Regions from separate parts of the Marinomonas sp. ABL3_031 genome, predicted to be linked through region 3. Evidence: predicted binding sites of a transcription regulator. Region 3 holds the regulator's gene; each other region holds the start of a gene.
The links. The regulator sigma-54, encoded in region 3, starts transcription at its own class of promoters, with help from an activator protein. The targets are predictions, from matches to a motif close to TGGCACNNNNNTTGCTNT.
Positions count from the first base shown of each region.

Region 1 (10,407 bases), on a different contig from region 3:
ATGGGCCATTGCTGGTGTTAGCTGGAGCGGGCTCGGGTAAAACCAGTGTAATTACGACGAAAATCGCTTATTTGATCCAAACCTGTGGATTCAAGGCAAGTAGCATCATTGCGGTGACCTTTACTAACAAAGCGGCACGTGAAATGAAAGAGCGCGTGGTGGGAATGTTGGCCAAAGAAGAAAGCCGAGGCCTGAGTATTTCGACTTTCCACAACCTTGGGCTGCGAATGTTACGTCGAGAATACCGTCGAGTCGGTTTAAAAGAAGGCTTTACTTTATTTGATTCACAGGATTCTTTGTCTTTGGTGAAAGAAATCTTAGACAAAGAATTCAATGGTCAAACCGACTCAGCCGCTCATTGTCAGCATACGATTTCCAATTGGAAAAATGATTTAACGACGCCACAAGAAGCCGTTACTAATGCGGATACCGAAGAGTATTTATTAGCGGCCCAAGTGTACGGACAATATCAGCGTTATCTTCGCGCATACAATGCGGTGGATTTTGATGATCTGATTTTGCTGCCAGTGAGTTTGCTTATGTCTGACGATGAACTGCGTGAGCGCTGGCAAAATAAAGTACGTTATCTTTTGGTAGATGAGTGTCAGGATACCAATGCCAGTCAATATGAGTTGATTCGCTTGCTCGCTGGCTTTCGTCGTTGTTTTACCTTGGTAGGAGACGATGATCAGTCGATTTACGCTTGGCGTGGTGCTCGTCCAGAAAACCTTGAGCGTTTGTCGGTGGATTATCCGAATCTCAAGTTAGTGAAACTGGAGCAAAATTATCGTTCCACTAAGACGATTCTAAAAGCCGCTAATACGCTGATCGCCAATAATCCACACGTTTACGATAAATCCTTATGGAGTGACTTGGGCTTAGGCGACAAAATTCGTGTCATGGTGACGCGCAATGAAGACGCGGAATCGGAGCGAGTGGCGGCAGAAATTCAATCGCGTCATTTGCGTTACGACATACCGTATCGTGATTTTGCCATCCTTTATCGAGGCAATCATCAGGCGCGTCTACTGGAAATCAAACTGCAAGCCTATCGTATTCCCTACAAGATGAATGGCGGCACTTCTTTCTTCTCGCGGGCCGAAATCAAAGACCTTATGGGTTACTTACGTCTGTTGGTGAACCCTGCGGATGACAATGCCTTTTTACGTGTCGTTAACTTGCCACGTCGTGAAATTGGGCCTGCTACATTGGAAAAAGTGGGCAATTTGGCCTCCGAACGTGGAGTCAGTCTGTTTGAAGCGTCAGGTTATAAAGCATTGGAAGAATCGGTTACCGGTCGATCCTTGAAAAGCTTGCAAGACTTTGAACGTTGGATGTCGACTCTTAGACTGAGACTGCAAGGTGCTTCGCCTGTGCCTGTCATAGAGCAAATGATTCATGACATGGATTATTACGGCTGGATTCAAGAACAAAGTGCCTCTACCAAGGCCGCGGAACGTCGCATTGAAAATGTTAGGTTTCTGCTCGATTCTATCCAACGTATGATGGAATCGGCTTGGGAAGACGACGACAGTGCTGAATTGGATCAGGCAATCAGTAAGCTTTTACTCATTGATATGTTAGAGCGACAAGAAGAAGAGGAAGACGAAGACAAGGTTCAATTGCTGACACTGCATGCGTCGAAGGGGTTGGAATATCCCCATGTATTCTTGATTGGTTGTGAAGAAGAATTATTGCCACACCGTAATAGTATTGAAAATGATGACATAGAAGAAGAGCGTCGTCTTGCTTACGTTGGCATCACCAGAGCGAAGAAAACCCTTTGCATTACTTTGGCCGCCAAACGCCGTCAGTATGGTGAAGAAATTGATTGCTTACCGAGTCGTTTTTTGGATGAACTGCCGGAGGACGATTTGGTCTGGGAAGGTCGAGGCGATGAAGGGGAAAGTGCCAAGCGTGAACGTGGACAAGCTTCTTTATCCGCACTCAAAGCCATGTTAAATGATTAACTATTGTCTATCATAAACTGAATGGCGCGCTGAATTTCTTCATCGCTACAATTTGAACACATGCCTCGTGGCGGCATGGCGTTTAATCCCTCAATGGCATTTTTTAATAAGGTTGGCATGCCTTTTTCTATTCTGGGTTGCCAATCTTGAGTGTTGCCAAGTTTTGGTGCACCAGCAACACCATGAAGGTGACAAGCGACGCAAAAGGTATTAAATACCTTGTCCCCCGTTCTTTCGGCAAATACTTGCGTGCTGGCAAAAATAGCGAACAACACCACAAATGCGGTTACAAGAAACGGGTTAAAATGATCGGAAGATCTCATTAACATCATAAGCTTTGTTGTCTCTAAATGGCTTTTCTCGTAAGGATGATGACATTATCTGTGAGTTTTACGACAAGGTAAATGTGCTGGATCATGTGTCTGCGAGGATTCTCTGATGATTTCTGTTATTAAGCACTGGAATCCTGCTGTATTTGCTTTAGAATACGCACACTCTTTTGTCATTGATCTGTCGATCATGGCTCACAATGCGCCCGTAGCTCAGCTGGATAGAGCGTCGCCCTCCGGAGGCGAAGGTCGAAGGTTCAAATCCTTTCGGGCGTGCCATTTTGACTTGTCATTTCTCTATGTGTTGTAAGTCTGCTAGATACTAGGAAAGGTGTGAATCTGTCCGTTCTATGAAAGCGTAGACTTGCGGATTTGATTAATGGCGACGATGGCGGCGCTGGTACGATTTTCTACATTCAGTTTTTTAAAAATCTGTGCCAAATGCGCATTAATGGTGTTGGGGCTAATGCTTAAGATAATGGCAATTTCAGCATTGCTTTTCCCTTTAGCTATCCAGGTTAATACTTCGGCTTCACGCACGGTGAGTTGAAAGGCTGCTTGAAGTATGGGTTGCTCTTGGGTGAGTTCTAAGTCAATGATTCTAAAAAGATGATCTTTTTTGATGTCTTGGCTCACGTAGGCCAGTTCAATGGTTTTACTGCCTTGCTTTATTTGGATGTTTTTCTCCTTGTTAAATCGTAACGTAAGAAACTCTTGTAATTCATCGCAGAGTTTTTCTTTTAACCAGTTTTCATCGATATTGGCATTATTGAGTAATTGATAGGCTTGTGGCGTGGCCCATTTGAATTCTCCTGTTTGGTTGGTGGTGATGAGGAATTGACCGGATGCATCGAGGGCCATTCTGGCGCTTTGAGTCAATCGAGCATTATTCAAGTGAGCCTTTATTCTGGCAATGAGTTCGGAACTATTTACAGGTTTTTGAACATAATCAATGCCGCCTGCGTTGAATCCTTTGATGATGCTTTCAGTATCACTCAGCCCTGTCATAAAAATGATGGGAATATGTTCTAAATTCACTTTAGATTTTAAATGGCGACAGGTATCAAAACCATTCATTCCGGGCATAATGGCATCCATGAGAATGATGTCTGGAGTAATACTTTGTGTGATGTTAAGCGCTTGTGTCCCTTCTAATGCCACCAATACCGTTAACCCTGCTTCGTCTAGGGTTTCATTGATCATGCCTAAGGAACCAGGTGAATCATCTACCACAAGAACAAGATCTTTTTTAGTGTTAGGCGTCATAGCATTTTCTCCAGGGTTTCAACAACTTTGTAAAACTGAAAATTGTTGGCTTGAGCCAAAACTTCCTGTGAGTGTGGAAATGCTTCCATGGTTTGAATTTTCTGTCTGATGGCATTGAGGTTTCCAATATTGGCAAATTGAATAAGCTGTTTTACATCCTCCTTGCAAACGTCGCTACTCTTCACTGAAAAGCCTGGTAATTTATATCCTAATGCTGGCTCTGAGGCTGGTGATTCATCGATGAAATGCCATCTAATATTGGTGGTTTGTATTATTTTACTAAAGAGTTCATTGTACCTGAGAGGTTTTAATAAATAGCCATTATGGGGATGTTTATCTAGGGGGACGTCCGTGTTGGCATTCGCTGAAATCATAATAATGGTGGATTGAGGGTATTTTTCTCGTAGCTTTTGCGCAAGCTGCCAACCATTCATGCCAGGCATAGTCACATCCAATAAGAAAAGATTGGGTGTAAAAGGACAGTGTGTCAGCATGTCTAAACATTCAATACCATTATTGGCTATAAAGACTTCAAAACCTATCGGGTTAAGTAATTCAGAGAGTAATGTGCACTGGCTAGGATCATCGTCGACAACAAACACATATTGTTTTTCCCCATCATAACCAGAGGGAGTTATTTCGGAATGGGCTTTGACCTCATGACTTTCTTCAATACTGGACAACATAAAAGAGATACTGAATTCACTGCCCTTATTTAGGGTGCTTTTTACTTGCAGGTCACCTCCCATAATATCCACTAATAAACGTGTGATGGTTAGCCCCAGTCCAGTACCTGCTATGTATGGATCATTGGGTTTTACCAGGCGTTTAAAGGGGAGAAAGATTTTATCAAGGGAAGCTTGCTCTATTCCCATACCCGTATCGATGACGCTGAAATGTATGACTTGATTCCGATAGCTAACAGAAAAGGTAACACTCCCTGCTTGGGTATATTTTATGGCATTAGATAATAAGTTGATCAGTACTTGCCGTAATCGTTTTTGGTCCGCATGGACTGTGGTGGGTAGATTGGTTAGGGGGCGGTAATGAAACTCTATGTTTTTATTTTTCGCTTGCATGCTAAACATGTTCACGAGTTGGTGAATGAGTTCTTTTAACTGCACATCATTCCTTTCTATGTGTAATGTGCCTGCTTCAATACTCGATATGTCTAATAACCCTTCAATAATATCGGCAAGGTGTTCGCTACTGTGTTTGATGGTAGTCAATGCTCCTTGTCTATTAGCAGGAATGTCCTGAGCATTTTCTAACAGCTGAGCGTATCCCATAATGGCATTTAAGGGCGATCTCAGCTCATGGCTAATACCCGTTAAGTAACGACTTTTGGCCAAGTTGGCGGCTTCTGCTAATTCTTTGGCTTTTTGCAGTGCGAGATCCGTCTTGCTATGCGCTTCTATTTCATCCTTGAGTCGTCGTGTTTGCCTCTCCGTTTCTTCAAGTGCTATCTGTCGTGAGTCTCTGGCGAGAGAGAACATCCAAGCAACGACGCCAAATATGATGAGCAAAATAAAAAACACGTTTATTAAGGCGGAAGCAATGGAAGCGTCAAATAAGGCATTATTGTATTGTTGTTTGTCTAGTACGATTTGCCCGTAAACCAGAAGTAACACACCTGCAATCACCAAGCTGTTCAGCAAAAAAAGCCATAAAAAGTGACCCATTCGAGTATTGACGAGCTTTAGCCACGAGGATGGTAAGATCTGACTAAACGCATCGATGAATTGCTCTGCAAGTCGTGACCGCGATTTGCACATGTCGCCACAACGGACATCAAGAGAGCAACACAATGAGCATATTTTTCCTGAGTAGGCAGGGCAGAAGGTCATATCTTCTTTTTCAAAATGATAGTGGCAAACACTACAGCGTAACTCTTCATGTGAATTAAATATAATTTCCGGTCTGGCTATGTAATATTTTCCTTTAGTTAGCCAAGCGAATAAAGGCGACAAAATAAATGTTATAAAGAGTGCGATAAAGGATGATAGGGCTTGTAGCTCTTCTCCCAGTAATCCTGAATGAAAGATAAAACCTATGATGGACGCGCCCAGCATGGAGCCAACTCCCACAGGATTGATGTCATATAGATGAGCGCGTTTGAATTCAATTTTATCAGGGCGTAAGCCAAGCGGTTTATTAATCATTAAATCGGCAACGATAGAACCAATCCACGAGAGGGCAACAATCGCATAGCCTCCTAAAATACCTTCCAGCACTCGATAGATACCTAGTTCCATCAGTAAAATAGCAATGATGACATTGAATACTAACCAGACAACGCGTCCCGGATGATTGTAAGTAAGACGGGAAAAGAAATTAGACCAAGCAATGGAGCCAGCATAGGCATTGGTGACATTGATTTTAAGTTGAGAGATAACGACAAAAACACCTAACAGTAACAAACTAAGCTGTTCCGATTGAGTTACATAACTAAAGGCCAGTTTGTACATCTGATTAGGATCTTCAGCGTCTTCAGTAGAAAAGCCATATTGAATACAAAGTACAGCAAGAAAAGAGCCGATAAGCAGTTTTATGGCTCCGATTATGATCCAACCTGGACCCGCTGAGATGACGGCAATCCACCAACGTTTGGTATTTGACTTCTCTTGTTTGGGTAAAAATCGTAAGAAATCTACTTGTTCGCCTATCTGCGCAATCAGTGAGAATAAAACAGAAGACGCCGCTCCAAAGGCGAGTATTGATAAGCCTGAATTAGTACTGCTGCTCACATCACTGGTTTCAAAGTTTATCCAAAGGTCAAAAGCTTCTTCATATTGCCAAGCAATGCAGACCAGAGGGAGACACTGAAGAAGTATCCATATGGGTTGGCTCCACACTTGAAAACGGCTAATAAAGGTAATGCCATGTGTCACGATGGGAATAATAATGATGCTGCTGATAATGTAACCGATTGACACTTTTAGATTTAGAGTCAATTCGAGCGCTAATGCTAAAACACTGGCTTCTAGGGCAAAAAAGATAAAGGTAAAAGAGGCATAAATAAGCGAAGCAATGGTCGATCCTATGTAGCCAAATCCGGCACCGCGAGTCAGTAGGTCAATATCTATCCCATGCTTAGCTGAATAGTAAGCGATAGGCGCCCCAGTGAGGAAAATGATGAGACTGACAACAAGAATGGCAGCGATGGCATTAGTGAAGCCGTGACTCAAGGTAATGGCGCCACCTATGGCTTCTAACACCAAGAAAGAAATGGCTCCTAGGGCGGTTAAAGCCACTTTACTGATTGACCAGTGTCGAGCAGATTTTGCGGTGAATCTGAGTGCATAATCTTCAAGGGTTTGATTGGCAACCCATTGATTATAATGCCTTCGTACTAGAGAAATATCTTGTGGAGCATTATTCATCAGTAGAACCTTTTCGTTATTAAACAAGGGTTGTTTGTAAATCAAAGGTTATCCATCACCGACTGTTTTCAGATAGGTACTGTTTTCATGATATAGGGCACACCTCTCACTATTGAGCGGGTTGCATTAGATAATCAGCAAATTCTGTGCCGCTGTTATTAGCAACCTCATAAACTTTATAAAAAACAATTAAATGAAAACACTTCCTTTTATATAGCAAACTTTAAAACCGGGTAATATAGCGTAAATTAACTAGATAGATCATGCGTTTCTCCAATGGTGAGCTCGAGTACATCGGCTCAGAATGAAATGAATTAATCAACCTAAGGAGTAATGCAATGAGCGTCTATTCGTTAGTACTACCCAAAAGCACCATTGATTTACGAAATCGTAAAGCGGTGCGTCAGTTACCTTCTTATTTCAAGAAATTATTCACCATACCAATGAGTGTCATGTTAGCGGCGCAGTTGAGCCTTGCCTCTGCAGCGGATGTGAATACCACCGGATTAGCGGTAACGGATAAGGAAGTCACAGTAGGCATACTGCATTCATTGACGGGCACCATGGCGATAAGTGAAACCGGGGCACAGCAAGCTGAGAAATTAGCGATTAAGCAGATTAATGACATGGGCGGTATTTTAGGAAGACAAATAAAAATCATCCAAGAAGATGGCGCCAGTGATTGGCCAACCTTTGCTGAAAAAAGTCGTAAGTTGTTAGTCCAAGATAAAGTGGCCGCAGTTTTTGGTGCTTGGACATCTGCATCGCGCAAAGCCATTTTGCCTGTATTTGAAAAAGAAAATGGCCTTTTGTATTACCCAACATTTTATGAAGGTTTAGAGCAATCTAAAAACGTTATTTATACCGGGCAAGAAGCAACGCAACAAATTCTGGATGGCCTGAATTGGGTAGCTAAAGAGAAAAATGCCAAAACCTTTTATTTAATCGGATCGGATTATATCTGGCCTAGAACGTCGATGAAAATTGCCCGTAAACACATTGAAAACGTGTTAGGCGGTAAAGTGGTTGGTGAGGAATATAAACCACTTGGTGATACCCAATTTGGCTCCGTGATCAATAAAATTCGTCTACGTAAACCGGATGTGATTTACGCGGCTGTCGTAGGGGGAAGTAATGTGGCTTGGTTTAAGCAACTCAAAGCAGCCGGTATTACTTCGAACAAACAAACTCTATTGACCATTTCAGTGACCGAGGATGAAGTGCTTGGTATTGGTGGTGAGAACCTAGATGGGTTTTATTCCATCATGAAGTACTTCCAAAGCTTGGATAATGCTAATAACGCTGACTTTGTTGCTGCCTTTAAGCAAATGTGGGGCGAGAACAGCGTGATAGGTGATGTTACGCAAGCCGCTTATCTTGGTCCTTGGTTATGGAAGGCCGCGGTTGAAAAAGCCGGAAGCTTTGATATCGACAAGGTGGTTGCCGCTTCAGAAACTGGCAACATTGAATTAACAACGGCCCCAGAAGGTTATGTCAAGCTTGACCCTAATCACCACTTATGGAGTAAAGCAAGAGTAGGCCAATGGCAGAAAAATGGTCAGGCTAAAGTGGTATATGAGTCCGATCTGATTAAACCTGATCCTTTCCCAGAAGGTTATCAATAGGCCCTGAATGGTTGAATTAACATTTTCTAGCAACCCCTTGGAAGTCTCGATTTCACCGGGTTGCTATGAAAATGCACGACAGTGAACGCAGCACAATCTTATCTTAAGCAATCACACATTAGAGGCTGACTATGGGTGGATATAGCTACAGTGAACTCGGTGCCATTTTAGCCATGCAAGGCTTTTCCGGGATCAGTTTATTCAGTGTACTTCTTTTAATGGCATTAGGCTTGGCCATTATTTTTGGCCAAATGGGTGTGATCAATATGGCCCACGGTGAGTTTATGGCAGTGGGAGCATACACCACTTACCTAGTGTCTTCTTTGACAGAAAGTTGGCTTCCAGCTTTTCTTCCTTATTATTTTGTTTTTTCAATTGTGTTGGCTTTTTTAGTGTCAGGCGTATTGGGGTATCTCGCTGAGTTTGTGCTGATTCGTCATTTGTATTCGCGTCCGCTTGATACTTTGCTGGCTACTTGGGGACTCAGTCTGATCATGCAGCAGGCTTTTCGTTCAATATTTGGCGCTCGTGAAGTGAGCCCAACCTTGCCTGATTGGTTGTTAGGTGCCTATCCGGTAACCGATCTCATCGATATTCCGATAAATGGTTTATTTGTATTGGGGTTAACCATAGCGGTTACCTTGGGGGTGTTTTACCTGATGTTTAAATCGAGCTGGGGATTAAAAGTTCGAGCCACCACGCAAAACCGTTCTATGAGTGGCGCGGTTGGTATTAATACTAAACAAATTGATCGTTATACCTTTGCCTTAGGGTGCGGTATTGCCGGTATTGCTGGTGCTGCATTTACCACCATTGCGTCGACGGGCCCAACCACAGGAACCCTCTATATTGTTGATACCTTTATGGTGGTGGTATTTGGTGGCGCTGCCAGCTTGTTGGGCACGATAGCTTCGGCTTTTTCAATTGCTCAAGCGCAATCCATTCTCGAATTTTTCATCAGTGGTTCCATGGCCAAAGTCCTTACTTTATTGGTGTTGGTGGTGATTCTGATGTTTAAGCCTGAGGGATTATTTGCCAGTAAGGTTCGCCGTTAGTCGTCTGTCCTTCTTTTTCTGATGAATAACGAATCTGTTGACCAGGTGATGATGAGTTAAGTCCGGAGTCTGATATGAATTTTGTATATAACAAATTGTTGGGTGTTAGATCAGGGGCAATTGGGTTGCTGGTTCTCTCGATTTTGATACTGATTGTGTTTCCACTTTTTTTGGATAACTTTCGCTTAAACCTAGTGGGTAAATACTTAACCTATGCTTTTGCCGCAATTAGCTTGGTGTTGTTATGGGGATATGGCGGTACTTTGAGTTTAGGGCAAGGCATATTCTTTGGTCTGGGTGGCTATGGAATGGCAATGTTTTTGAAGCTGGAGGCCTCTTCAGCAGAAAATACGGCAATTCAATCAACCCCGGGCATTCCCGATTTTATGGATTGGAACCAGCTGACGGCATTGCCTTGGTTTTGGGAACCTTTCAGTAGCTTTACCTTCACACTGATTGCAATTCTAACCTTGCCCACTTTGTTCGCTTATGTCATTGGGAGTGCCATGTTTAAGCGCCGAGTGGGGGGGGTGTATTTTGCCATCATCACTCAGGTAATTGCGGTTATTTTGACGGTATTAATTGTTGGGCAGCAGGGTTATACCGGTGGCATTAACGGCATCACAGATCTGCGCACTCTGCATGGTTGGGACATTACCTCGGATTCCGCTAAATCGTTGTTTTACTACATTAACTGCATTTTGTTAATAGGGGTAATCCTGTTATCTCGCTTTATTCTGACCAGCAAATTTGGACGTTTATTGTTAGCCATTCGAGAT
Region 1 is NZ_JBSWYU010000004.1:242,983-253,389, forward strand. It holds gene rep (DNA helicase Rep) at 1-1,970, shown strand, start outside; gene ACXAH2_RS07230 (c-type cytochrome) at 1,967-2,302, opposite strand; tRNA gene ACXAH2_RS07235 (tRNA-Arg) at 2,502-2,578, shown strand; gene ACXAH2_RS07240 (response regulator) at 2,648-3,565, opposite strand; gene ACXAH2_RS07245 (hybrid sensor histidine kinase/response regulator) at 3,562-6,948, opposite strand; gene urtA (urea ABC transporter substrate-binding protein) at 7,287-8,573, shown strand; gene urtB (urea ABC transporter permease subunit UrtB) at 8,705-9,628, shown strand; gene urtC (urea ABC transporter permease subunit UrtC) at 9,703-10,407, shown strand, end outside.
Region 1: the regulator sigma-54 is predicted to act here: its motif matches at 7,044-7,061, upstream of urtA (urea ABC transporter substrate-binding protein).

Region 2 (10,407 bases), on a different contig from region 3:
CGATGCGTTTTCATGCGGTGGCAAAAGGGGATTTTTTATTCCGCCAAGGAGAATATGCTCAGCGACTCTTCTTTTTGCATAAGGGTCTGGTGCGTTATGTGAAGATTTCCAAAGAGGGCAAAGAATTCACTAAGGCCTTTGTGAGAGCACCTAATATTATTGGTTCCACTCGAGCAATGGTTGAAAATTCGGAGACCTTATTTGGCATACAGGCATTACAGGATTGTGTGATCAGCTCTTATGATTGGCAAGAGTTTTATACTCAGATGCATCAAGACTTAGGTTTTATGACCTATTACAGTCATTTTATGGAACAAATTTTTCTCACCAAAGACACGCGAGAAAGTGCTTTTGTTGAGCACTCAGCAGAACGTCGTTATTTGGATTTTTGTGTTGATTATCCGGATTTAAAAGACAGCCTACCCCAACAACAAATTGCTTCTTATTTAGGCATTACGCCTGTGGCGCTAAGTCGAATTCGGCAGCGACTGAAGTTGCAGACACAAAATCAATGATTAAGACTTAACGTCATTATTATCTTTTTAAATGATGAAGGTCTACTGGCTACCGTTTAATGATTTTCATCATATCATTAATTTTTATTGAGCATGAGCTTTCGTTATTCCGTGATAAATCTTTTTAATTGCTTGAATAAAACCAACTAAATCAAAAAGATATGATTTTTATTCATGTCTAACTCACCATTTTTAGTCTTGTGGGCATGGTCCGTGCAGTTCCTTATTGGTTGTGAAGGCCTTAGGCCTCATTGATTTACGATTTGAACAATAAAAATAAGGAGAAATCTATATGTCATTAGCCAACAAAACTGTTGTGATTACTGGTGTGTCTTCAGGTATCGGCGCTGATGTTGCCAAGTTTGCTCGTCATCAAGGGGCGAGAGTCATTGGCATGGATAGAAACCCTGCTAGTTTGTCTTTGGATGGTTTCATTCAGGTTGATCTGGGCGACATTGCCGCTATTGATAAAGCCATTGCACAGTTGCCTGAACAAATTGACGCTTTGTGTAATATTGCTGGTGTGCCGGGTACGGCAGAAGCAGAACTGGTAGGAAGAGTTAATTATCTTGGCTTACGTTATTTGACTGAATCCCTATTACCGCGTTTTAGCCAAGGAGCCAGTATCGTAAACGTGGCGTCTATTTTAGGGGCTGAATGGCCAGAGCGTTTAACAGAGCATAAAGCCTTGGCGTCAACAAAAGATTATCATGCGGGCGCGAAATGGTTGGCGCAGCATCCTGTAGAGCAAGACACTTGCTATCAATATTTTAAAGAAGCGCTTATTGTTTGGACCACACAACAAGCTCTGCCTTGGTTTAGAGATCACGGCGTGCGAATGAATTGTGTGGCGCCAGGCCCTGTTATGACTCCCATTTTAGGGGATTTTGTCAGTATGTTAGGGGAAGAAAGGGTGCAAGCCGATGCCGATCGAATGTTACGTCCTGCTTTTTCCGATGAGGTTGCGGATGTGATTACCTTCTTATGTTCGGAGCAAGCCCGATGGATTTGTGGTGCGAATATTCCTGTTGATGGAGGCTTGGCGTCTACCTATATCTAACTCTAAGCAGCGTTATAAAGCAAAGAATCAAAAACAAAAATAAAAAGGTCTTTATACTATGAAAATCAAACAAGTCTGCTGTGCAGTAGCATTAACATTACCATTTTCGGCAATGGCATACGATTTACCAGGGATAAATTTAGGAGGCACTAGCTTTTATGATGGTGCCCCTGGGCCGCAAGGGCCGGGATGGTATCTGATAGAATATCTTCAGTCATTGAATACAGATACATTGAATGATAAAGATGGTAAGGCTTTGTCGCTTCCTAAACAGGACTTGGATATGTTTGTGCCTTTGACTCAGATAGTGTATCTGCCTGAGGAAAAGATACAGTCCAATATGACATTGGGATATACCGCTCTTTTACCCTGGGTCGCTCAAGCGGACGTAGACGATGGTTCGAATAATCAGGTTCTTAGTGCGCAAACAGGGGTGGGTGATCTTATTTTGGGGGCATTTTTACAATTTGACCCCGTGATGGGGGAGAATGGTCCTAAATACGCACAGCGTATTGAGTTGGATATAAGCCTCCCTACTGGTGATTATGACCCTAATAAATCGATCAACCCGGGTAGTAATGCTATCAATATAAATCCTTACTATGCGATTACCTATTGGCTTACCCCTAGATGGACCTTCTCGTCACGTATAGCTTATCTATGGAATGGCAAAAATGATGATCCTTTAAAGAGCTTTAGTGCCCAGCGAGATACTCAAGCAGGGCAAGCTTTCCATGTAAATTTTGCCAGTGCTTATGCAGTGTCAGAAAAGTTGAGTGTGGGTCTCAATGGATATTGGTTAAAGCAAATTACGGACACAAAAGTGGATGGTGAAGACGTGTCTGGTCGTAAGGAAAAAGTGTGGGCTGTGGGGCCCGGATTGTTCTACCAATTGGGTAAAGATGATTCATTAATGGCCAACTATTATGTTGAGCAAGATGCAGAAAATAGAGCTGAGGGAAGCCGCTTTGTGTTGCGCTTCAACCACCATTTTTAATGCATAATGTTTGATTCCCTTTTGTGTCTTAGCCCGTATAGCTTTATGTTGTACGGGCTTTTTAAAAGACTTTAGAAATGGTCAGATGGAATTTTTCTTCAAACGATAGGCCAGTTGCGGTCTAGTCAGGCCCACCTTTCGTGCCGCTTCAGATAAGTTGCCTTGCGCCAATTCCACTGCCGTCTGCAGCAAATGATTTTCCAACTCTTCTATTGCTAGGCTACTTTGCCCGTCCGCAAATTGCTTAATCCGTTCTCCCAAATCGTCATTGGATAAAGGTTTATTCGTTTGGCTCAGATTGCCTTTTTGATTGATCGAATAAATAACTTCCTCTGGTATGCTCTCATTGCGAAATACATGATGAAGCTCGATTAGCTCATTTTCTTCTGCGGCAATGACACCTCGTTCGATAAGGTTTTGCAATTCACGAATGTTCCCCGGGAAGTCATAGTTGAATAAGCCACGTCGTGCATTTTGAGTGAAGCCCGTGGGGGATTTGTTATGTTGTTGGCAAAAGTAGCGATAAAAATGGTTTACCAATAATGGGATGTCTGCTTTGCGTTCTCGTAATGGTGGCAAATGGATAGGGAAGACATTTAGGCGAAAGAATAAGTCTTCCCGAAATTCTCCACGTTTGACCGCTTCTCGTAGATCGACATTGGTGGCCGCCACAACACGAACATTAACTTTTATGGGGGCTATGCCGCCCACGCGTTCAATTTCTTTTTCTTGTAAAGCGCGTAGTAATTTACTCTGCCCCGCAAGATTTAAGGTGCCGATTTCATCGAGAAATAATGTGCCATTGTTGGCTCTTTCGAAGCGTCCTGGGCGGCTGTGCGAAGCTCCGGTATAAGCGCCTTTTTCTACACCAAATAGCTCGGATTCTAATAAGTTTTCAGGTAGCGCCGCGCAGTTAAAGGCAACAAAGGGGCCTTCTCTTTTGCTGAATTTATGCAGCATACTGGCGAACAGTTCTTTACCGACGCCTGATTCCCCAGTTAATAACACAGTGGCATTGGTGGGAGCCACTTTTTGTAAGGCATGATTGGCTGCAGTGAAGGTGGCTGATACGCCTATCATTGACGTTGCTTGACTTTCTTCTAGGTTGTCATCTGCAGAAGAGGTAGTGTCAGAAGATTCAGGGCGTTTGTTTGTCGTTGCTGTTGTGTTGAGAAAGCGGATGTCTTCATCAACACTGTCCCATAGTTCAACGGATTTTCCAACAACGCGACATACAGAATGTCCCATACACTGGCATTCTACCTCACGAAAGACAACCAGTGAGCCGACTAAGCCAGATACATATCCAATAGCGTAACCAAGTTCCATCCAGCATACAGGTGAACTGCCAAAGCCATATGAGGCAATGTGCTCTTCTACTTCTGCACTGTGATGCCAGATAAATTCCCCATCGTATAAACCTTTTTCCGTGTCGAATTCAAAATGTAGGGTTTCTACTTTCACCAATCCTTCTAAGCCATGAAGGTGAGTGCCTGCTTCAAAGATGGCAGCCGCTTGTGCATCTGGCCAACGCTGGCGGATTAATTCAGCATCTCTAATACCAGAAAGGTAGCCTGTTCTCGTTAAAATATCGCGAGACTTGTCTAAGCCAAGAGAATCGATCAATTCTTGGCGCAACAGGCCAAATGAAGAGGTATGTAGTAGCATCATACGTTCTTCTTCTAGCCATATTCGTCCATCTCCAGGGGAAAAATACAGACATTCTGTTAGATCATCTATAGAAGGATAATGATGCGAATCCAATTCCTTAGAACTGCCTTTGAGTAAAACTGTATCGTCGTTTTTTGCCATGTCGGCCAGTGAAATTCGAGGAGGACGCGTCATAATAGGTAGTCTCAGTTTGCCCCTAATGAAATAGTTAATTTTTTCTCTTAGTCTGAATGGTTTTTCATCATATGGTCAACTGCTTGCTTCATCCAATTTTTGCGACATCTTATTCAATTTTTGATTTTTTAAGAGAAAAAACATTGAAAATCAGCTAATTATATAAACAGCAATCACAGAAATGATTAAGCGGCATGAGGATTGCTCTGTCAGGCTAATCCATTTACTGGAGATCAAATAAAAATAAGATAGGAGAACATTTTATGTCTAACTCTGTAATAACATCACAAAAATGGTCAGGTCACTTTTTTAATGGTGATTGGGTAGCGGCGAAACAATCACAAGATGTCATTGAGCCTGCCACGGGTGAGGCAATGAGCCAAGTTGGTATGGCAACGGCAGACGATATTTATTTAGCTTGCCAGCAAGCCAGCAAGGCCCAAAAAGAATGGCTATCTGTACCTCCAAGAGATAAGTCGGCAATGTTTCACAAGGCTGCGCAATTCCTACAGGAAAATTTTGATGATTTAGCCTTATACATTGCCCGTGAAACGGGTGGTATTGTTCCTAAAGGTATGCATGAAGTGAAAGAAGCTATTGTCATTCTTCAGCTTGCTGCCAACATGACGTTAGAGCCAAATGGTCTTACATTACCTTCGACACCAGAACGTCAATCCTATGCGAAACGCCAACCCCTAGGTGTAGTGGGTGTTATTTCCCCTTTTAACTTTCCGCTCATATTGTCTATTCGTTCTATCGCACCCGCGTTAGCGACGGGTAATGCTGTGGTTACTAAGCCGGACCCACAAACGCCAGCAACAGGTGGATTTATACTAGCAATGGCATTGGAAGCAGCCGGCTTTCCTAAAGGATTATTGCAAGTGTTGCCAGGCGGTGTGGAAGCAGGTGAAGCACTTTGTGCCGCTCCTGAAGTGCAAATGGTTGCCTTTACAGGTTCCACAGCAGCAGGCCGCAAAGTGGGTGAAGCTTGTGGTCGTAATCTGAAAAAAGTTTCTTTAGAGCTGGGCGGTAAAAGCTCGCTAATTGTGTTGGAAGATGCGGATCTTGATGTGGCTGCTAGTAATATTGCGTGGGGCGCTTATTTCCATCAGGGTCAAATTTGTATGGCATCTGGACGCATTCTTGTTCAGCAAAGTGTGGCGGAAGCTTTGACAGCAAAAATTGTTGAGAAAGCCAAGCATTTACCAGTAGGAAACCCTGCCACCGATGAAGTAGCTATTGGGCCTCTCATCAACCTTCGTCAGTTAGAGAAGGTGCATGCCATAGTGCAAGACACAGTAGCAGCAGGCGCTAAGCTAGAAGCTGGCGGTACACACCAAGGCCCATTTTATCAGCCAACTGTTCTGAGTGGTGTGAAACCTGGTATGCGTTCTTTTGATGAGGAAATTTTTGGCCCAGTTGTGAATATAGTCACTTTTGATGAAGATGCAGAAGCAGTTGAGTTGGCAAATAATACGGAATACGGCTTAGCAGGCGCGGTCATTTCAAACAATCTGTCTCGTGCACAAGCCATTGCTGGTCAATTGCACGTTGGCCTGTTGCATATTAACGATCAAACAGTGAACGATGAGTGTATTAACCCATTTGGTGGCTGTGGTGCTTCGGGTAATGGTAATGCAGTATGTGGTCCTGCTGATTGGGATTTGTATACTCATTGGCAATGGATGACGGTTAAAGCCAGCGCGACGCCTTATCCATTCTAGATCGATACTGAGTTGATCTGTTAGCTCTTATAATAAAATGCCCCGCATGCGGGGTATTTTATTATTGCTCATTATTCCGTCTCTTTGGCCAAGATTTCCTCTAATGCGCTTTTAAATACTTCGCTAGGTTGTCCGCCTGAGATCGCGTATTTATTATTGATGATTACGGTTGGAACAGATTGAATGCCATTTTGTTGCCAGAAGGCTTCTTGTTCACGCACTTCACTGTCATACAACTGGCCTTCCAATACGGTTTTGGCTTCTGTTAGATCTAAATCCACACTGGCAGCAAGATTGGCTAATACTGTGTAGTTACTGACATCTTGATTATGAGTGAAGTGTGCCTTAAATAACGTTGCTTTTAGTTCTGCTTGCTTACCTTGAATGCCAGCCCAATGTAGTAGACGATGTGCATCAAATGAATTATGCATGCGACTGTCATTGGTGAAATTGAAATCAAAGTTCACCTCTTGGCCTCGGGCTTTGATCATGGCACGGTTTTGAGCGGATTCTTGTTCAGTGATGCCATATTTTTCAATAATATGCTCTTGGATATTTTGTCCTTCCGGTGGCATATTGGGATTCAATTCAAATGGCTGGAAGGACATATCTACTGTTACGGAATCACCAAGCTGTGTTAGAGCTTTGTTTAAATTTCCTAATCCGATCACGCACCAAGGACACATGATGTCTGAGACAAATTGGATATTAAGATTGTTGCTCATAATTTGCTACCTAAAAATAAATATTAAGAATGTGTTATGGGCATTCTTAATAAATTAAAGGTAAGTCGCCTAAAGAAGGGATAATATGCGCAGAATTTGCACCTTGTTTGAAAAGGGAAAAGGGCTTGCTAACTGCCTGTTATGGAACAAGCCCTAATAATTTAAATGACACCCAGTTCAACAAGGCGTTCATGTAAGTAGCTTTGTGCCGTATAGCGATTGGACAAGACGACTTCCGGCTTCGGGTGCAGGAATAGAGGCAAAGAAATACGTGATTTGGTTTTATCTGCCCCTTCTGGATTGATTACTCGATGTGATGTAGAAGGAAAGTAACCGCCTGAGGCTTCTTGCAACATATCGCCTATATTTATGATCAGAGTACCAAAATCACAAGGCACGTCCATCCAAGAGCCATCTTTGGCTTTAACTTGAAGACCTGGTTCATTTGCAGATGGCAGAATGGTCAATAAGTTGATGTCTTCGTGGGCGCCGGCACGAATGGCACCGAGCTCTTCATCACCTTTTAAAGGTGGATAATGTAAGACACGTAGCAGGGTCTGATCACTGTTTTCGACCATGCTGGAAAGAGATTGAGTGTAGTTTTTCGCTACATCAGAAGGTGTGTGAGTTTCCACCCAAGCTAGCAGTTCTGCTGCTAAGTTATTGGCTTCGCTGTAATATTGCGCCAGTAATGCCTTTTTATCCGCTGGGCATTGACCCCAAGGGTAATAATGGAAGTATTCCTTGATGTCTTTTTTGGTATGTCCTTTGGCCGTTTCAGAAACGTCGGAAGGAAAAAAACCGTCTTGTGTGCCTTTGTTGTAGACGAAGTTTTGTTTGTCTCCACTGTCAAAGAAATCTTGCCATTCTTGATAAATCGCGCTGACAAGGGATTGTTTGATTGGGTGGTTTTTCAGTACGCCAAAACCTGTTTCGCGCAAAGATGATACGAAGTCTTGTTGTGCAGTGGGACTAGTGTAGTCGATAGCTTTTAATGTCGTCATTGTGTTCTTTCACCATAAGTATTGAGTTGTTTGTTATTTTAGGCTGACACCAAAGTGGGGCAGCGTTGAACAAATAAGTCGTAATATGGCAGGGACTAGGAAGACCAACCACTATGGAAAAAGTAGCGTAAATCGACGGTTTCCGCTTGATAATGTTGTGACCAGTTCATCAAACTTGCCGTTCTAAAACAGGCAAACGTCGGCGCATGAGCCGCGTTATCGTGTTGAAAATGAGTGAATGGCAATGACATGTATTGTGAACCTATTAAGTAAAAATCAAGTGCGAACTTGATGATAACTGAAGTAACTAGTTTACTAACTGATCGGACAGTTTTGAAGGGATTTGGTAACAAAATGTGATTAACGCTAGGTAAATTGGAACTTTGACCTATACTGTCTGCAAGCAGCGACTGAACTTTGCCCGTTTTCTTTGCTCTTCTGTTTGTGTTCTTTTGCCAGGCTGGCGCAGGTTTTTTTTCATTCATACATTGCGATTTCATTCCAGTTATAGAGGGCTATTGTTATGACTTTATTCGATTCATTTAAAAATCACTTTTTGATCTCAATGCCGCATCTCGATGACCCGCATTTTGAACATACCGTTGTATACCTTTGTGAACATACGCCAGTGGGTGCCATGGGGATTATCATAAATCGACCTTCGCACATTGAATTTCGGGAATTGGCAAAGCATTTAGACATGACAATAGAGGATCCCAAGTTAATTACTGAGCCGGTTTACACTGGTGGGCCAGTGGAAGCCGAGCGTGGTTTCATTTTGCACACAGCGGATAAAGAATGGGGTAATACGCTTAAGGTAACATCACAAGTGTCTTTATCGGCTTCTTTGAAAGCTTTAGAAGACATTGCCAAAGGTAAAGGTCCAAATGCCTTTTTGGTGACCTTAGGGTGTGCTGGCTGGGATACGGGACAGTTAGAGACTGAAATTGCAAATAATGATTGGCTGGTATGTGAGGCGGATTTAGACGTATTATTTAACACTCCAAGCGAGTTGCAGTTTAGCGCCGCAACTAAAGTATTGGGTATTGATATGACAAAGCTTTCACCAGATATAGGGCACAGTTAATAATGGCACAGCAGGCGTCATCAAGAGACACAGTAAAGCCCAATACGACACAGTCTGTATTGGGCTTTGATTTTGGTACCACACGAATTGGTGTGGCAATTGGGCAAAGCCTAACTGGTACTGCTCGGCCATTGTCACCAGTTAAAGCGCAAGACGGTATTCCAAATTGGCAAGCGCTTGAAAAAATTTTTACAGAATGGCAGCCAGATGCTGTTGTGGTTGGTTTGCCACTCGATATGGATGGCACGGAAAATGAAATGTGTTTAAGAGCGCGTAAATTTGCCAGACGACTTCATGGTCGCTTTAATTTGCCTTACCACATGATGGATGAAAGATTGTCTTCTTATGAAGCGAAAGGTCAGGTTATTGCGGGCGGTGGCAATCGTAATTTTAAAGAGAACTCTGTGGACGGCTTAGCTGCTAAGATGATTTTGGAAACCTGGTTTGCTGAGCAGTATTAACCTCTGTCAGACAGAGGTATGATGAGCTCAGGCATGTAATTCAGGTAAATTTAAACAGGTTAAAAAAGCAATGAAATTAGAGTTAGAGTCGTCACTTGCTGCAATGAGAACGCAGTTGGAGCGTTATTGTCAGGAGAAAAACATAAAGGATGCTATTGTGGTGGGTATTCACACAGGTGGCGTATGGGTTGCAGAGCAAATTATGTCTGCTGTCTCGACCAAAGAGCCTCTGGCTACATTAGACATTACTTTCTACCGAGACGATTTTACACGCGCAGGTCTTAATCCCAAGGTGAATCAAACATCCTTGCCTGCTATTGAAGACCGCCATGTGATTTTAGTGGACGATGTGCTGATGTCAGGGCGTACGATTCGTGCAGCCATGAATGAAATATTTGACTTTGGTCGTCCAGCTAGTATCAGCTTGGCCATCCTGTATGATCTTGGTCAACATGAGTTACCGATTGCGGCGGATATTGTAGGAGAAACCTTGACGCTTAATCCTGATCAAAGGGTCAAGTTGATTGGTCCGAAACCGCTTGCAGTTTCTGTGATTAAGACGGATTAATCTACTTTCAAGGCTTTATTTTTTGGTGAACAAATACGACAATTAGTTTATGGATAAGTTTTATGAAAAAGTAACCAGTTGTATCTTGTGTCACCGAATCACAGGTGGTCTTGTTATTTGATTTTATTAATGCCCGGTCACAGTCATTGTACCGGGCATTTTCTTATCAACTTAATTGATTCAAAGAGAAAGACATAAGGTCTTTGTAGCTTAAGGAAAGCAAACCATGATGCGATCCGAACCACGGGCATTACAATTAAATGATGACGGTCAGCTAAAGCATTTTCTAACACTAGACGGTCTCGATAAAACCATTCTTACGGAAATTCTTGACCGCGCCGACTCCTTTTTGACCATGGGTGAACAGTCCGTCAAAAAAGTACCTCTATTGCGAGGACGTACTGTGGTCAATCTGTTCTTC
Region 2 is NZ_JBSWYU010000001.1:161,772-172,178, forward strand. It holds gene ACXAH2_RS00810 (Crp/Fnr family transcriptional regulator) at 1-515, shown strand, start outside; gene ACXAH2_RS00815 (coniferyl-alcohol dehydrogenase) at 808-1,575, shown strand; gene ACXAH2_RS00820 (SphA family protein) at 1,634-2,572, shown strand; gene ACXAH2_RS00825 (sigma 54-interacting transcriptional regulator) at 2,654-4,417, opposite strand; gene ACXAH2_RS00830 (benzaldehyde dehydrogenase) at 4,681-6,141, shown strand; gene ACXAH2_RS00835 (DsbA family oxidoreductase) at 6,213-6,866, opposite strand; gene ACXAH2_RS00840 (2OG-Fe(II) oxygenase family protein) at 7,028-7,870, opposite strand; gene ACXAH2_RS00845 (hypothetical protein) at 7,966-8,121, opposite strand; gene ACXAH2_RS00850 (YqgE/AlgH family protein) at 8,394-8,957, shown strand; gene ruvX (Holliday junction resolvase RuvX) at 8,960-9,418, shown strand; gene pyrR (bifunctional pyr operon transcriptional regulator/uracil phosphoribosyltransferase PyrR) at 9,489-9,986, shown strand; gene ACXAH2_RS00865 (aspartate carbamoyltransferase catalytic subunit) at 10,213-10,407, shown strand, end outside.
Region 2: the regulator sigma-54 is predicted to act here: its motif matches at 4,608-4,625, upstream of ACXAH2_RS00830 (benzaldehyde dehydrogenase).

Region 3 (10,407 bases):
AATTTTGATAAAATACTGTAGCCCTGTAGTGCCAGCACCATACCAATAAAGGCACCTGACACCACCACAATCACCAGTGATAACACACCGACAGAGTAAAGTTGCTTTACTAATAATCGAATTGACTCACCAAAGCGAACAGGAACACGAAGCACACTTTGCGCTAAAAATAAGCCCGCACGCCCAACCGCTTCTAACCAATTGAGAAACCAAGCCCCTAAATGCATCACAAGATTCATATTGATACTCCTTGTGACTGAGATTGCTCAGGATAATGAAATGGCACTGGCCCATCAGGCTCGCCCTTCATAAATTGTTTAACCTGTGGATCATTAGAAGCTTGAATCTCTTCAGGCGTGCCTTCGGCAATCACTTTACCACCCGCCAGAATACAGACGTGGTCAGCAATAGACAGTGACTCTTCAACATCGTGAGACACCAACACAGAAGTAATCTTGGCGTCATCATTTAATTGTCGAATCAGTTTAACCAGCACGCCTTTTGAAATAGGATCTTGACCTGTAAAAGGTTCATCATACATCACCAAGTCCGGATCCAAGGCGATGGCTCTGGCTAACGCCACACGTCTTGCCATGCCGCCAGACAATTCAGATGGCATAAGTTGATGCGCACCACGCAGACCTACACTATGAAGTTTGTCCATGACAATTTGTTGAATGCGTCTTTTATCAAGCTGGGTATGCTCCTCAAGTGGAAAGGCGATATTTTCTGCCACTGACATATCGCTAAACAAGGCACCACTCTGAAAAAGCATGCCCATTTTTTTGCGGACGTTATAAAGCTTTTTACGAGACAAAGTATGAACATCTTGTCCACCTACCAATATCCGCCCCTGATTTGGAACCAATTGTGCGGCAATTAATTTCAACAAAGTGGTTTTACCTGTACCACTTGGCCCCATCACAGCGGTTACCTTACCCTTTGGAATGCTCAAAGAGACGTTTTTATAGATTGCTCTTTCTCCACGATAAAAACTCAACCCCTGTACTTTAATATATGCGTCTTCCACAAATACACCCTTATTCCCTAGCGAATACCGATTGATACTAACACCGCCTTTTAGGAAATAAAATCTCACACCGTGTAAATACAATTTGTTTGCTAGGTCAAGCCTTGAATTTCAAAGCCAAACCTCATTAAATGGTAGCCCCTGAAATTATGAGTAATTACTCCATCATGTTGTTGTTTTCTGCTGCCTTGATTGCTGGCTTGATTCTTCTGGTCATTAGTTCTGATAAGTTTATTGAAAACTCTGCTCTGGTCGCAGAGAAACTAAACATAAGCCCCATCATCATTGGCATTACATTAGTCGCCTTAGGTACATCAGCACCTGAAATGGTTGTTTCAACCATTGCGGCATTGGATCAAGCGCCTGAAATTGCCGTAGGTAACGTGCTAGGGTCAAACATAGCTAACATTGCTTTAGTTTTGGGTGCCACGTTATTGTTCTCTGCCATACCTATCACTGCAGGCATTGCCACCAAAGAAGTCCCACTTGTATTAGGCATAACACTTCTAACAGGACTGTTAATTCATGATCAACACCTCAGCGTTCTAGATGGTGTTATCTTAGTGGCGGCATTCATGGTAATTTTGTTTTTGCTTTTAAAAGGTAGTAAAGATTTGTCCAAGGAACTAACAGAAGAACTTCCGGAAGATGACGGAAGCTCTATCGGACGTTCATTACTTATTGCGATCTTGGGTCTTGCCGTTTTAATTGGCAGCTCCAAGTTATTGGTGTGGGGTGCCATAGGAATCGCCACTCAACTTGGAGTCAGTGAATTGGTGATTGGTTTGACCATTGTCGCTATTGGTACCAGTCTACCTGAGTTAGCAGCCTCCATCAGTAGCGTGCGCAAAGGACATCACGATATCGCCATCGGTAATATCTTAGGTTCTAACATATTTAATTTAGCGACAGTCTTACCTTTACCTGCTCTGATAGCACCAGGCGTACTAGATCACAGCATTTTGACCCGTGATTACCCTTGGACACTAAGTTTAACACTGGCCTTGGTCATTGCCATTTTTGTCTTCAAGCGTACTAAGCGTAATAGCATTCCAAAATGGCTAGGACTACCACTACTGATCGCTTACGCTTTATACTTGTACATTCTAGGTACAGGTGGCCCGACTTAATGACAACTAACAAAACATTTAAAAGTCTGCGCAATATACTGATAATCGCCCTATTTAGCGCTATCATTGCAATGCTGACTTGGTATAAAAATCTACCCCAGACCAATTTAGTTGAGTCTGCGTCGTTAAGTAGTACTCCAGATTATTTTATCACTCAGGTTGTAGCGCAGAGGTATGATGCACAAGGAAATTTAATTGAGCGAATCAATGCCGAGCAAACCCTACACTACATCCAGACCTCACGCACCTTACTGGAGAATCCAAATATAGATAGATATTCTGTATCTGGTAGTTGGCACGCTCACGCTTCGCAAGGCATTATTGAGGATGGTAGTAACGACATTTTGCTGTCGAATAATGCAGAAGCCGTAAAAAAATATAAGCAATCAGAAGATGTGATCTTACACGCTGACACTATTCATTATTTAGACCAAGATAAATCCTTAACCAGTCAAGGAGATGCAATTCTTACCTCTGCTCAAGGTAAGACTTCTGCGGGCAAAATTATTACTTATATCAATTCAGAAGAAGTCGTGATGACAGGATCAGTACGAGGAAATTATGAAACAATTCACTAAATTATCTGGTTTAATTACTCTGATAACATTAAGCCAATATAGCCTTGCCCTACCTAACGACATTGAGAAACCACTTGAAATTCAAGCAGATGAAGCTTCCTTTGACCAAAATACAGGGCAAGCCATTTATAAAGGTAACGTACTTGTTAAACAAGGTTCAATTGAAATCCAAGCTCAATATTTAAAAGTAACGAGCAACCCTGAAACTCAGCAGTTCAGTAGTTTAGAGGCTTCCGGCACTCCGGCTAAATTCAGCCAGCAAGTAGACTGGAGTGGCAATATCGTTATCAGCAAAGGTAATGAAATTCACTACTCAACAGATGAAGGTAAACTTGAAATCATTGGTGAGGGCTATCTAAGTCGCATGCAAAATTCCATCTCTGCTGACTATATTCTCTATAGGATCGATGACGGCACATTCAGTGCCGAGAAAAAAGATTCCGGTCGCGTATCAATGACCCTACAACCACAAACAGGCAAGGCAAACTAACCCATGGCTCGACTGGAAGCAAAACATCTGGCTAAAAGCTACAAAAAGCGCCCTGTTGTGAAAGACGTCTCCGTTGCTGTTGAATCGGGGCAAGCCGTAGGTTTGCTGGGCCCAAATGGTGCGGGCAAAACCACGTGTTTTTATATGATAGTCGGTATGGTTGCCAATGATGCCGGGGGGATTTTTATTGACGACCAAGACATTACTCAAGATGCTATGCATGTACGCGCCCAAAAAGGCGTGGGATATTTACCGCAAGAGGCCTCCATTTTCAGAAAAATGTCCGTTGAAGATAATATTTCAGCCATTTTAGAAACCCGTAAAGAACTGTCTAAAACTGAGCAGAAGGAACGTCTAGAATCATTACTGGAAGAATTCAACATCACTCACATTCGTAAAAATTTAGGCATGGCCCTGTCTGGTGGCGAGCGTCGCAGAGTCGAAATTGCACGTGCTTTGGCAATGAATCCTAAATTCATTTTATTAGACGAGCCTTTTGCAGGGGTTGATCCGATTTCTGTAGGCGATATAAAGCTGATTATTAAGCATTTACAAGACAACGGCATTGGCGTTTTAATTACCGACCATAATGTAAGAGAAACGCTGGATATTTGTGACAAAGCTTACATTGTGGGCAATGGTTATATCATAGCTTCTGGTGATGCCAGTGAAGTCATTAACAATGAACAAGTAAAAAAAGTCTATTTAGGCGACGACTTCCGCCTGTAACCCCTTATCATTATTGTAGAAAGGGAGTAATATGCATAACTCGTTCCAATTTATTAAATCAGACAGAGTTGCTCCATGAAGCAGTCTTTACAGCTAAAGCTCGGTCAACAATTAACCATGACCCCGCAGTTGCAACAAGCCATTCGTTTGCTGCAACTTTCGACATTGGATTTAAAACAAGAGATTCATGAATTCCTTGAATCCAATCCTTTGCTGGAATTAGATGACGACGAATTAACTGCCATCGACTTACCTGCTAGCATTGAATCTAAAGTCGAAAACGATACAAGCAAAGAAAAGGCAAACAGTGAGTCAGCCGAAGAAGCCCGATTAGAATCAGAATGGACGGAAAGTATCCCTGAAGAGCTTTCAATTGATAGCAACTGGGATGATACCTACCAAAGCTCAGCCGCCGTAAGCGATGCGACTAGCTTCGATAATGAAATGGACTTTGAAAGTCGTAATGCTCCAGCAGAGAGCATTCAAGACCATTTAATTTGGCAACTCAACCTAACCCACATGTCAGACCGTGATTTGGAGATTGCTTACGCGATTGTTGATTGCGTTCAGCCTGACGGTTATCTGAGCATGTCATTAGAAGACATTCTAGAATCTCTTACAAGTGATCTAGAAGAACTTGAATTGGATGAAATTCAAGCCGTACAACACAGACTGCAACGCTTTGACCCTGTGGGTGTATGCTCAATTGATTTACGCGATTGTCTGCTGGTGCAATTAGAAGCATTTCAAGACCACCCTCTATTCAAAAGCACACAAAACCTGATCAGTCATTATTTAAATCTGCTAGGCAGTCGAGACTTCGTGCAGTTAAGCCGCAAAACCAAGCTTAAAGACGAAGCGCTTAAAGAAGTTATTCATCTTATTCAGCAACTTAACCCGCGTCCAGGTTCGGCCATTGATGAAGACGATACGGATTATGTCATACCAGATGTGTCAGTCAAAAAGCGTAACGGCATTTGGCAAGTCGAATTGAATAATGATGCTTTACCACCGATCAAGATTAACGAAACCTATTCCGCCATGGCTAACACAGCCTCTACTGCAGAAGATGTAAGCTACATCAAAAATTCATTACAAGAAGCCAAATGGTTCATGAAGAGTTTACAAAGTCGTAATGAAACTCTGTTAAAAGTAGCCAGTTGTATTGTGAGTCGCCAGATTGCTTTTTTCGAACTCGGCGAAGAAGCCATGAAACCTATGGTATTACACGATGTTGCAGAAGAAGTAGGCATGCATGAATCCACTATTTCTCGTGTCACTACGCAAAAATACATGCATACACCAAAAGGCATTTTTGAATTGAAATACTTCTTTTCAAGCCATGTTAATACTGCATCAGGCGGTGAATGTTCTTCGACCGCCATACGCGCTATGATTAAAAAATTGGTGGCTGATGAACCTGCTAAGAAACCACTTAGTGATAATAAACTGGCAACCATCTTGGCAGATCAAGGCATTCAAGTAGCAAGACGTACCGTTGCCAAATATCGTGAGGCGATGAATATTCCGCCTTCCAATGAACGAAAAAGATTGATTTAACAGGTATTAAGTATCATGCCATTAAATTCACTACTAAAAGCCGATCTTGTGCTTGCTAAACAAGACATTGTTAGCAAAAAACGTGTTCTTGAAAGTTTGGCGGAGATCACTTCTAACCGTCTACATTGTGATAATGAAGCTGTCTATGACGCCTTGTTGGCACGTGAGAAATTAGGTAGTACCGGTATAGGAAATGGCATTGCCATTCCACATTGTCGTCTTGAATCTGCCAATCATACAGCCGTTGTTATTATGTCCCTACAAAGTCCTATTGATTTTGACTCTGTCGACAAACAGCCTGTTGACTTGATCTTCGCCTTAATTGTACCGCCTCACGAATGCGATCAACACTTATCGACTTTAGCGCAAATTGCAGAATTAGCGCAGTCACCAGACGCACTAGCAAAACTTCGCAACGCACAAACTAATAAAGAGTTGTACACTAGCTTTGAATCTTTAATATAAGGATGAAACAGCATGCAGGAAGAATCCATCACTATTATCAACAAGCTTGGACTGCATGCCCGTGCTGCAGGCAAGCTGGTTGAAACCACATCACGTTTCTCATGTGATATTACCATTGAGAAGGATGGCCGTAATGTTGACGGCAAAAGCATCATGGCAATGATGATGCTCGCTGCTGGCAAAGGTACTGAAATCACCGTTAAAACCAATGGAGAAGATGAGGAAGAAGCGATTAAAGCCGTCTTGGCTTTGATTAATGATCGTTTTGGTGAAGACGAGTAGTTTTGATGCCAGAAAAAACGTTAAGCCATCTGCAGACAGTTAGTGAGTCCCTTGAGTCTGGGGCCACTATGCAGGCACGTTATCTGCTTAACGGCGCTCTACCTGCGCAAGATGTAGCCCGTCTACTCGAATCTTCCCCCCCAAAAGAGCGTAAATTACTTTGGGAGTTAATTGACTCTAAAAACGAAGGGGAAGTCCTTCAATATCTAAGTGAAGACATAGGTGCCCAGTTCCTAAAAGAAATGGATACTGAGCGCTTGGTCGCAGTATCAGAACATTTTGAAAGTGATGACCTTGCCGACTTATTACAACACTTACCTGAAACAGTCGTAAAAGAAGTTCTTGCGTCTATGACGGCGCAAGACAGAACCCGAGTCGAAACACTATTAAGCTACTCTGAAGATTCAGCGGGTGGCTTGATGAATACGGATACCATCACCATTCGTCCGAACATCACTGTGGATATCGTATTCCGTTATTTACGTCGTCACAATACTCTACCAGATATGACGGATAACCTACTGGTCGTTAGCCGCTCAGACCGCTTATTGGGCACACTGACGTTAACCAAACTCTTGGTGAGTGATCCAGATGATACAGTACGTGACATCATGGAGACAGATTACACTTTCATCACCGCTGATACGCCTGCCAGCGATGTCGCTCAATTGTTCGAAAATATGGATCTAGTGTCTGCTCCGGTTATCGATGGAGAAACTCAAAAACTACTCGGCCGCATCACCATTGATGACGTGGTAGACGTCATTCGTGATGAGGCTGAGCATTCCATGCTCAGTATGGCAGGCTTGGATGATGATGAAGATACCTTCTCCCCTATTTTAAAAACCACTAAACGTCGCGCCGTTTGGTTAGGTATTAATCTCATTACCGCCTTTATTGCCTCTTATGTCATTGGCCTATTTCAGCACACCTTAGACCAAGTGGTGGCATTAGCCATTTTAATGCCAATTGTCGCCAGTATGGGAGGCATCGCAGGTTCACAAGTACTGACCTTGGTTATTCGAGGTATAGCACTTAACCAAATAGGATCAACCAACACTCGCTGGCTGCTCAATCGCGAATTGATTGTCGGTATACTGAACGGTATCCTTTGGGCCAGTATTATCGCGGCCCTTACCGCCGTTTGGTTTGACAATATTATGATTGCCTATATCATTGCTGGCGCAACCATCATTAACTTACTTTTTGCCGCTGCCACAGGAACCTTACTGCCCATTTTATTAAAAAAAATCGGCATAGACCCAGCCTTGGCAGGCAGCGTTATTTTAACAACCGTGACCGATGTGGTGGGCTTTTTATCCTTCCTCGGCTTGGCCACTATTTTTCTTGTATAGGTTCCCATGACAGATTTTGATCAATTCGAAGACGACATCCCTAAAAGTAAAACCCAGATCAAGCGTGAAATGGAAGCTTTGCAAGAGATAGGCAAGAAGCTGTTGCAACTAAGCAAAAGTCAGCAAAAGAAAGTCCCTATGTCTGACACGCTGCGTGATGCTTTAAATGAAGCTGATCGCATCAAGCAACATGAAGCCACTCGTCGTCATTTGCAATACATAGGCAAGGTAATGCGCACCGAAGATCACGAAGCCATCGAACAAAGATTGGCTCTGTTTGATACAACATCGGCCGCTTACAACAAACTCTTTCACCAACTTGAACTTAAACGTGACGCCTTAATAAGTGAAAACAGTAAAGAAGAATTGGCTAACTACTTAGATGAACACCCTGAAGTTGAAGACATCCAAACTTTGCGCAATCTGATTCGACAAGCACAAAAAGAGGTTTCTCAGCAAGGCAAAACAACCAATCGTAAAAAGCTGTTTCGCTTCTTACGTGAAATGGAAGAAAAACGTTTAGGTTTATCTGAATAATCTGTTTCGTTTTAAACTATTTATTCTCATTATAAATACTTGAAAACATAAATAAGCCCGTTTGTAACTCCTTAAAAAACGGGCTTTTTGCTATCTATTAATCTGCACTAGTCAAATCGACGATGCTCAAAGCAGGGCATCTTTTCACGGCATTTGGCAATGTCTAATTTGTTAATTTGATGCACAAAATAGCCAGGCTCCTCTGACAAGCCAAGCAAATTTTCACCAAATGGCGAATACAAAGTGCTGTGACCATAGGTCTGACGTTTATCATTGTGCCAACCACACTGGTTCACCCCGAGAACATAACATTGATTCTCGATGGCCCGCGCTGCTAACAATGTATTCCAATGCGCTTTTCCCGTAACATAGGTAAACGCTGCTGGCACCAACAAAAGCTCAGCGCCCATTTTAGTTAACAGACGATACAGTTCAGGAAAACGTAGGTCGTAACAAATACTCAACCCCACTTTGAAACCATCAATATCGACGACTTTTACTTGTAAATCTCCCGGCTCAATTACTTCAGATTCAAGGTAAGAGCCCGCTTTATCGTCTACAGTAACGTCAAATAAATGTATTTTGTCGTATCGAGAAATCAACTCTCCTTGTGGATCAATGACCCATAAAGCTTGACGTACACGAGCATTCTCTACAGGCTCGCCAGCACCCGTTTCTATCGCAGGATGAGAACCAACCACCAGATAAATATCCAAACTCTTTGCCAATTGCTGAACCTCTTCAAGCAATTGATCCTGCGCCTCTGATTCAGCCAGACCACGCATGCCTTTACCATCGAATAAAAATACATTCTCAGGCAACACCACTAAACGGGCCCCATCTTTGGCAGCTCTAGAAACCAAACGCTTTACTTCCAGCAGGTTTTCATGCCACTCGTAACCACTGGTCAACTGAATAGCGGCCACAGCTAATGTCTGCATCTAATCCTTCCCATCTTTAGGCTGGTAACGAACAGGCGTCATCACAGGATTACTGAATGACCCTTCTACTTTGTATTGCACACTAGTCACTTTGGATATCTGATCACCAATTAATTTATCTGTGATGAAGAGCAAACCCGCTAGTTGAGGCGTTCCCCAAATTAGCCCTGCCAAAGGTAAAGTGCCGGATATGGGAAAAGTGGCCGTCAGGATCTCATCCAAAGTTTCATCAACTATATTGGCCTTTCCTGACAAATAAAGCTCTGCCGTAGGTGAAATGATAGAAATAGGTGACTGAGTTTGCAAAATACCCTTTTCAAGTTTCATTTCACCTTTAAACTCATCATAGGTCAAACCCGGCTCATATATATCAGAAAAATCTAAGGTTAAACGTCGACTTAGGGCCCCCATATTAAAAATCCCCAACACTTTTAAGAAAGGCGGCAACTCGTCCACTTTACTAAAATTACCATCTTTAGCATTAAAATTGATTCGCCCAGATACCGTTTCGCGGTCAAAATGGAATGGATGGCCTTGCCAACTCAAAGCAACATTAATATCAAAACTACTTGATGACACAATGGCATCGTCAGAGAACTTCTTCGTCAACTCGGCCAAATTTTTGCCCTGCGCATTAATATTAAAAGCAACGTTAGAAGTCTCGCCCGTATCTTGCCAAAACAAGCTAGACGAAAACTGGCCTGTTTTCAAACTTGTGCTAATTGGCTCTACCGTCACCGTATTGCCTTGCTGAAGAATATCAAGCTGCCAATCCCCATAAGGGTTTTCATTTATATAGAGTTCATCTACAGATAAAGTCATACTAGGTATATCTTGAGCAGCAAATGGCGATTTTTCTGCTGCTTGATTATCTTGCTTTGCGTCATCACTTTTTGCTAACTGCCAAGTTAAAAAGCCAATATGCAAATCCGGCTTATTGTTTATACTTTTCAATATAAAATTGACTTCATCTGCGTTCACCATGAAGGCTTTTTGCTGAGACGCATCGTAACTGACTTTTAAATTATGCCATTGGTTGTCAGCATTCACCTCCAGCTGATCCACAATTAACTCAATTTTAGACAACCAACTAGGTGGTTCGTTTTTCGATACGGTAGAGTCCGCTAATTTTTGCTGATGCAATGCAACTAAATCGTCTTGCCATACAGGAATGGACAAAGCCTCCAACTCACCTTTAATCACCAATCCCTTAGGAATGATGTCAGAAAATATCAAGTCTTTATTAGGACTCAATAATATTTCACCACCAATAAATTGACCTTGCTGTAATAAATATCGACCTTGGGATA
Region 3 is NZ_JBSWYU010000003.1:190,123-200,529, forward strand. It holds gene mlaE (lipid asymmetry maintenance ABC transporter permease subunit MlaE) at 1-239, opposite strand, end outside; gene ACXAH2_RS05345 (ABC transporter ATP-binding protein) at 236-1,030, opposite strand; gene ACXAH2_RS05350 (calcium/sodium antiporter) at 1,180-2,160, shown strand; gene lptC (LPS export ABC transporter periplasmic protein LptC) at 2,160-2,738, shown strand; gene lptA (lipopolysaccharide transport periplasmic protein LptA) at 2,722-3,228, shown strand; gene lptB (LPS export ABC transporter ATP-binding protein) at 3,232-3,957, shown strand; gene ACXAH2_RS05370 (RNA polymerase factor sigma-54) at 4,033-5,517, shown strand; gene ptsN (PTS IIA-like nitrogen regulatory protein PtsN) at 5,533-5,982, shown strand; gene ACXAH2_RS05380 (HPr family phosphocarrier protein) at 5,995-6,264, shown strand; gene mgtE (magnesium transporter) at 6,270-7,619, shown strand; gene yjgA (ribosome biogenesis factor YjgA) at 7,626-8,156, shown strand; gene ACXAH2_RS05395 (carbon-nitrogen hydrolase family protein) at 8,264-9,097, opposite strand; gene ACXAH2_RS05400 (YhdP family protein) at 9,098-10,407, opposite strand, start outside.